2 regions of the Nitratireductor sp. WH36-1 genome follow, and region 2 is predicted to be linked to the other one. Evidence: predicted binding sites of a transcription regulator. Region 2 holds the regulator's gene; the other holds the start of a gene.
The links. Region 2 encodes LexA, which represses DNA repair genes until DNA is damaged. Its sites were predicted from a motif close to TGTTCNNNNTGTGTTCNG; they were not measured.
Positions count from the first base shown of each region.

Region 1: AC4PTT_RS15395 (PA0069 family radical SAM protein) is a predicted target of LexA. The motif match lies at 1,889-1,906, and genes of this name have one in related genera.

Region 1 is NZ_CM178970.1:3,172,268-3,175,648, reverse strand. It holds gene rnhB (ribonuclease HII) at 1-439, opposite strand, end outside; gene AC4PTT_RS15395 (PA0069 family radical SAM protein) at 629-1,783, opposite strand; gene moaB (molybdenum cofactor biosynthesis protein B) at 2,014-2,568, opposite strand; gene AC4PTT_RS15385 (4-(cytidine 5'-diphospho)-2-C-methyl-D-erythritol kinase) at 2,546-3,381, opposite strand, start outside.
Region 2 is NZ_CM178970.1:2,170,927-2,174,307, forward strand. It holds gene AC4PTT_RS10205 (NAD(P)H-hydrate dehydratase) at 52-1,557, shown strand; gene lexA (transcriptional repressor LexA) at 1,650-2,372, opposite strand; gene AC4PTT_RS10215 (MarC family protein) at 2,459-3,091, opposite strand; gene gyrA (DNA gyrase subunit A) at 3,323-3,381, shown strand, end outside.

The DNA of each region.
Region 1 (3,381 bases), 1.0 Mb from region 2:
TGACGACGGCGCGCGCCGGGCAGCAGAGGCCGGGCGGCACATCGCGCCCGTCTGCAAGGGCAAAGAGCGGTGTGACGCAGAGACCTGCGGTTGCGCGACGCATGGCCTCAAGGCTCGCACGCAGAATGTTGGTTTCGTCGATGCTGGTCGCGCAAAGAGAGGCGACGGACACGCTGACTGCCATGTCCAGAATGTTCTCATAGAGACGGTCGCGCGCCTCGGCGGAGAGACGCTTGGAATCGTCCAGCCCTTCGGGCAGGCGGTTGCCATCCAGAATGACGGCGGCGGCCACCACGGGACCGGCAAGCGGGCCGCGGCCTGCTTCATCCAGACCGGCGACAGGCGCCATGCCTTCGCGCATGAGTGCCGCTTCCATCTGGAAATCGGGACGAACGGGGAGGTCGAAGAGAGTGGGAGAATCGGAACGCGTACGAGCCATGGTGCGGCGATGCTCGCATCGGTTCCGATTCTCCGCAAGGTCTTCCCGGCGCAAGGGGCGGAAAAGCCGGGAAGCTTCCGTCGGCCCACGGGGATGCAAAGCCTGACGGGATTTCTGCGCCGCGCCCGAGCGCGCCGGTGTTCATGTGGGGAGGCGGGTCCGGTGGCGCTGGAGTGGACGCAAGGGAACCTAGAGAAGCATGAGCTGCTCGCCTCCCGGTGTGGGCGGGGTGAAGAGATCGCTCCTCAGCCGGCGCTTCTCCTGATTGAGGCCAAGCCGTTTGGCGGCGATCTCGAACCGGCGACCGATCTGCCAGGCATAGGGGCCGGCGCCTTTCATCCGCTTGCCCCACTGGGCGTCGTAATCCTTTCCGCCACGCATGGAGCGGATCAGCGAAACGACATGGCGATAACGATCGGGCGCATGGCGCAGCAGCCATTCCTTGAAGATGGGGCTCACCTCCAGCGGCAGGCGCAGGATGATGTAACCCGCCTCACGCGCGCCGGCGGTCGCTGCCGATTCCAGAATGCGCTCGATCTCGCAATCGGTGAGGCCGGGAATGACGGGGCCCATCATCACGGAGGCGGGGATGCCTGCCTCCGTCAGCGCGCGCACCGTTTCCAGCCGGCGCGACGGGGTGGCGGCGCGCGGCTCCATGGTGCGCGCCAGCTTGCGGTCGAGCGTGGTGACGGAGAGTGCGACCTTGGCCAGCCCCTGCTCGGCCATGCGGGAGAGGATGTCCATGTCGCGCATGACGAGCGCAGATTTGGTGACGATGCCGACCGGATGTTTGTGCGCCTCCAGCACTTCGAGAATCTCGCGCATGATGCGGTATTTCTTCTCGATGGGCTGGTAGGGGTCGGTGTTGGTGCCGATGGCGATGGTGCGCGGCTCATAGCCGGGCTTTGCGATCTCACGCTCCAGAAGGCGGGCGGCATCCGGTTTGGCAAACAGCTTTGCCTCGAAGTCGAGCCCGGCCGAAAGCCCCATATAGGCGTGGGTGGGGCGTGCGAAGCAGTAGACGCAGCCATGCTCGCAGCCGCGATACGGATTGATGGACCGGTCGAAGGAAATGTCCGGCGAGCTGTTGCGCGTGATGATGGTGCGCGGCTTCTCCACCTGCACTTCGGTCTTGAAGGGCGGCAGTTCCTCGATGGAACCCCAGCCATCATCGAAGACATGCCGCGACACCGGTTCGTAACGTCCCGACGGGTTGATGCCTGCGGCACGACCGCGCCGGCGTTCGGCATCGATGCGGATGCCGGACCGGTCGATCACCGTGTTGGCCACCGCGGCGCCACCGCCATTGAAGGCGGCCGTATCTGCTCTGGTCATCTGTTCCATGGGTCACTCCATGCCTGGGCGATGTGGCCGGCTTTCTGGAACGCGGGAACTGGCGGAAAGCGGAATCAGCATCGCTGCCGATGAATCTATTCCTATCGAACAAATGAGAACAAAGCAAGAACTTTAATCGGGGAACGGAACAGCCGTGTTTATCCACAGGCGTCAGGAGCCAGCATCCATGTGGATGCCAGCCTGGCTTGAAACAGGTTTTTGGAGAGGTGGGGTGCCGCTCAGGCGGACTTGCCGCCGCCGCGCTTCAGATGTTCGGCAAGTCGCGGCATGATTTCCACGAAATTGCAGGGCATGTGGCGGTAGTCGAACTGGTCCCTGAGGATGCCGTCCCAGGCATCGCGGCAGGCGCCCGTGGAGCCGGGCAGGGCGAAGACGAAGGTCTGGTCGATGAGGCCGGCGGTTGCGCGCGACTGGATGGTGGAGGTGCCGATCTTCTCAAAGGAGATGCGGTGGAAGACATGCGAAAAGCCATCCATGCGCTTGTCGAACAGCGGTTCGAGCGCTTCGGGCGTCACATCGCGACCGGTGAAGCCGGTGCCGCCGGTGGTGATGACGGCATCAATGCCGGCATCGGCGCACCAGAGTTTGACGGCCATGCGGATGGCCTCGACATCGTCGGCAACGATCCTGCGGTCGGTGAGCGTGTGGCCCGCCGCCTCGATGCGTTCGGCAAGCGTCTGGCCGGAGCGGTCATCTTCGAGCCCGCGCGTGTCCGAGACGGTGAGCACGGCGAAGCGCACGGGGATGAATTCACGGGTGGGCGTGGTCGGCATCTGGCTGCTCCGCTGCAAGGGTTTCGGTTTCAAGGACGAACCATTCGGGATGTTCGCAGGCAAGGGCGCGCCGGGCGCGCGCTGCCGCATCCGCTGATGAGAAAATTCCGAAACAGGTGGCGCCCGAACCCGACATGCGCGCGGTCAGCGCGCCGGCCCGCCTGAGAGCCCCAAGACCAACTTCGATCTGGGGCACGAGGCGGCGCGCTGGCATTTCCAGATCGTTGCGCGCGCCATCCAGCCAGCGGACGGCCGTTGCGGCGTCGGGCAGGTCCTCAAGGGCGGGAAGCGGAGCGTTGTCGCGCCGCTCAAGCGCTGAAAAGACTTCAGGCGTTGAGAGCGGAATGTTGGGGTTCACCAGAACGAGCGGCAGGGCGGGGAAGGCGGGGAGCGTTTCCAGAGCCTCACCGATGCCGCGCGCGATGAGGGGTTTGGAGGCAAGGCACATGGGCACGTCGGCCCCAAGCCGGAGGCCAAGGCGGATGAGATCGGTCTCGTTTATGGCGAGGTCCCAGTGGCGGGCGAGCAGGCGCAGGGCCGCAGCCGCATCGGCGGAGCCGCCGCCAACGCCCGATGCAACGGGCAGGTTCTTTTCCAGATGGAGCCGCACCGGCGCGCGCGCATCGCCGCCGAAGGTCTCGCGCAGGAGATCGCGGGCGCGGGTGACGAGATTGCCGGACCCGATGGGCACATGAGCGGCGTAATGGCCTGATACGAAGAAATCGTCTTCCGCGCCGTCTTCCACTTCCAGAAGATCACCATCGCCGGTGAAGGCCACCAGCGTATCGAGCAGATGAAACCCGTCCGCGCGTC
Region 2 (3,381 bases):
TGAGACTTGCTTAAAAAATATGCAATGAGCCGAAGAAAGCGGCAGCTTGTTATGCGTATGGTTGTTCTGACACCTGAAGAAATGGGCAATGTGGATCGCGCGGCCATCGCAGCCGGCCCTCATGACGGGTACGGGCTGATGCGCAATGCCGGCGCGGCGGTGGCTGATCTTATCCTCGAGCGGTTTTCCGGCGCTGCCGGCGTCGCGGTTCTCTGTGGACCGGGCAACAATGGCGGTGACGGCTATGTCATTGCGCGGCTTCTGGCCGAGCGCGGCGTGAATGTCCGCCTGTTCGCCGATGCTGCGCCGCGGGAAGACAGCGATGCCGCCAGGGCGCGTGAAGACTGTTTTGTAACGCCCGAGGCGCTGGCCGATTTTCGCCCCGAGACCGGCTGGGTGGTGGTTGATGCGCTTTATGGCGCGGGGCTTTCAAAGCCAATCGAAGGCATTGAAGCCGAGCTCATCGAGCGGGTTGCGGCTGCGGGCGTCCCGGTGGTTGCCGTGGATCTTCCGTCCGGTCTTTCGGGTCTCACGGGCAAGCCCCTCGGCAGCTGCTTCGATGCGGACCTGACCGTCACGTTTTTCCGCAAAAAGCCGGGGCATCTGCTCATGCCCGGTCGACGCCTGTGCGGCGAGCTGGTCGTGGCCGATATCGGCATTGCCGAGATGGCGCTTGCATCAATGGATATCGCCCTCTGGGAGAATGGTCCGGCGCTCTGGCGCGACGGCGTGCCGGCGGTGGAGATCGATGCGCATAAATATGTGCGTGGTCATGTGGCCGTCGTTTCGGGCGGTGGCGCATCCACTGGTGCAGCGCGGCTTGCCGCGCGTGGCGCGGCGCGCGCCGGGGCAGGGGCCGTGACGGTGCTTTCGCCTGCAAACGCCCTGTCGGTGAACGCGATGCACCTGACCTCGATCATGCTGCGCAAGGCGGAGGCGGTGGATGAACTCATCGCCTTCCTCGATGAGCGAAAACCGACAGCCGCCGTTCTCGGTCCGGCAGCCGGCACAGGCGAGCGCACGCGCAGCTTCGCGCTGGGCTTTCTGGAGCGCGATGAAGGGCTGAAAGGGCTGGTGCTGGATGCCGACGCCATCACCGCCTTTGCCGATGCGCCCGATACGCTCTTCGAGGCCGTGAGAAGCTCCGCCTTAGCGACCGTGCTGACGCCGCATGACGGTGAATTCGCGCGCCTCTTCGGCGATCTCGCGGCTGACGCTTCCATGTCCAAGGTGGAGCGTGCGCGCGCAGCGGCAGAGCGCTCAGGAGCGGTGATCATCCTGAAGGGGGCGGACACGGTCGTCGCCTGCCCGGACGGGCGCGCCGCGATTAACACCAACGGATCGCGTTTCCTGGCGACGGCGGGCTCTGGCGATGTTCTGTGCGGGATTGTGGTCAGCCTTCTGGCGCAGGGCATGCCGGTCTTCGAGGCGGCATCGGCCGGCGTGTGGCTGCATGCAGAGGCTGGCGGGATGTTTGGCCGGGGCCTGATTGCGGAAGACCTCCCCGAGATGCTTCCGCATGTCTTCCAGGCGCTCTTCCCGGACGATGTTGGCTGAACCGATGCGGAGCTTGAAAAGAGCGCGCATTCTGGATGCCGGATGGCATCGGAACCGGGGCATGCCTGAAGCCGCCCCGGATAGTCTTAAACTCAGTAGCGGCGCATCAGGCCGACGAGGCGACCCTGCACCTTGACGCGGTCGGGGCCGAAGATACGGGTTTCGTAAGCCGGATTGGCCGCTTCAAGGGCAATAGATGCGCCCTTGCGGCGGAAGCGCTTCAGCGTTGCTTCCTCCTGATCCACCAGCGCCACGACGATCTCGCCGGGATTGGCGGTCTGCGTCTCGCGGATGATCACCGTGTCGCCATCGAAAATGCCCGCATCGATCATCGAGTCGCCCTTGACCTCAAGCGCGTAGTGATCGCCACCGGTCAGCATGTCCGGCGGAACCGCGATGGAATGGGTCTGGTGCTGAATGGCGTCGATGGGGACACCGGCAGCGATGCGGCCCATGACAGGTACGGAAACGACGCCGGAAAGCGCGTCATCATTGCTGGCGGCAGGCTTGGAGGCCGCTGGCGCGGGCGTCTTGCCGAGGCTGCCCTCGATGACGCTTGGCGAAAAGCCGCGCGCGCCGGAATTGAGGCCGGGCGCGATGGAATCGGGAAGCCGCAGAACCTCCAGCGCACGCGCCCTGTTCGGGAGCCGGCGAATGAAGCCGCGCTCCTCCAGAGCCGTGATCAGCCGGTGAATGCCGGACTTGGAGGCGAGGTCGAGCGCCTCCTTCATTTCATCGAAGGAGGGCGGGATTCCGGTCTCCTTCAGTCGTTCATGGATGAACAGAAGAAGTTCGTGCTGCTTGCGGGTCAGCATGGGCGCCACCGAGAATCAGTTAAAAACAAAACCAGAACATACTCTATATGTTCCAGTTGTGTTCCGCAACCGTCCGGTTGCAGCGCCTATGGCGCAGCGAAAAGCGCCTTGGCTCCGTCTGCCACGAACTGGACCGCGAGGGCTGCCAGAATGACGCCCAGGAGGCGCGTCAGGATGGAGCGTCCCGTTTCGCCCAGAAAGCGGTCCACGCGCTCCGCCAGCGTGAAAACGGCATAGGTGAGGAGGATCGTTCCAAGCAGGATGCCAAGCAGCGCAATGGTGCCAAGAATTGAATTGAACTCGCCCGAAAGAAGCACGGTGGCCGAGATGGCGCCGGGACCCGCGATCAGAGGAATGGCCAGCGGGAAGGCGGCGATGTTGCGGATCATGTCGCGCGTGATCGCGCGCTCGGCGCTCTTTTCGTGGCGCTCCTGGCGGCGTTCGAAGATCATCTCGAAGGCGATGAAGAAAAGAAGCAGGCCGCCTGCCACGCGGAAGGCGGGAAGCGTGATGCCGAACACGGCCAGAATGGCGCTGCCAGCGACGCCGAACAGGGCCAGAACGGCGAATCCGATGATGGCTGCGCGCACGGCCACCTGATTGCGCTCCGAGCGGTTCATGCCCGCTGTCAGCGCCAGAAAGAGCGGCGCAAGCCCTGGCGGGTCGACGGTTACCAGCAATGTGACGAAGGCGTTGAAAACGGTATCGTAACCAGGCATCGGGTTCTCCTTGCGGCCTCTCTAGCCCAGCTTGGATGCGAGGGAAAAGCCCTCATTCTTCACGCAGGCTCGCTTCCTGCGGCAATTTGTCAAGGCGCTCATCCCCAGGAGGTTCGTATGCGCCTGAAATTGCGTTGGATTTCCGTCATCAAAAACGGATGCTCAATTGGAGAATCGCTGACGGCTCATATATAAAGAGTATGTGATTCCTCATTAAGAATGTGACACGTTTTGACTGACCAGACGACGCCGAACGGATCGGGCGAGCCCGACGAAATCGAGCCGATTTC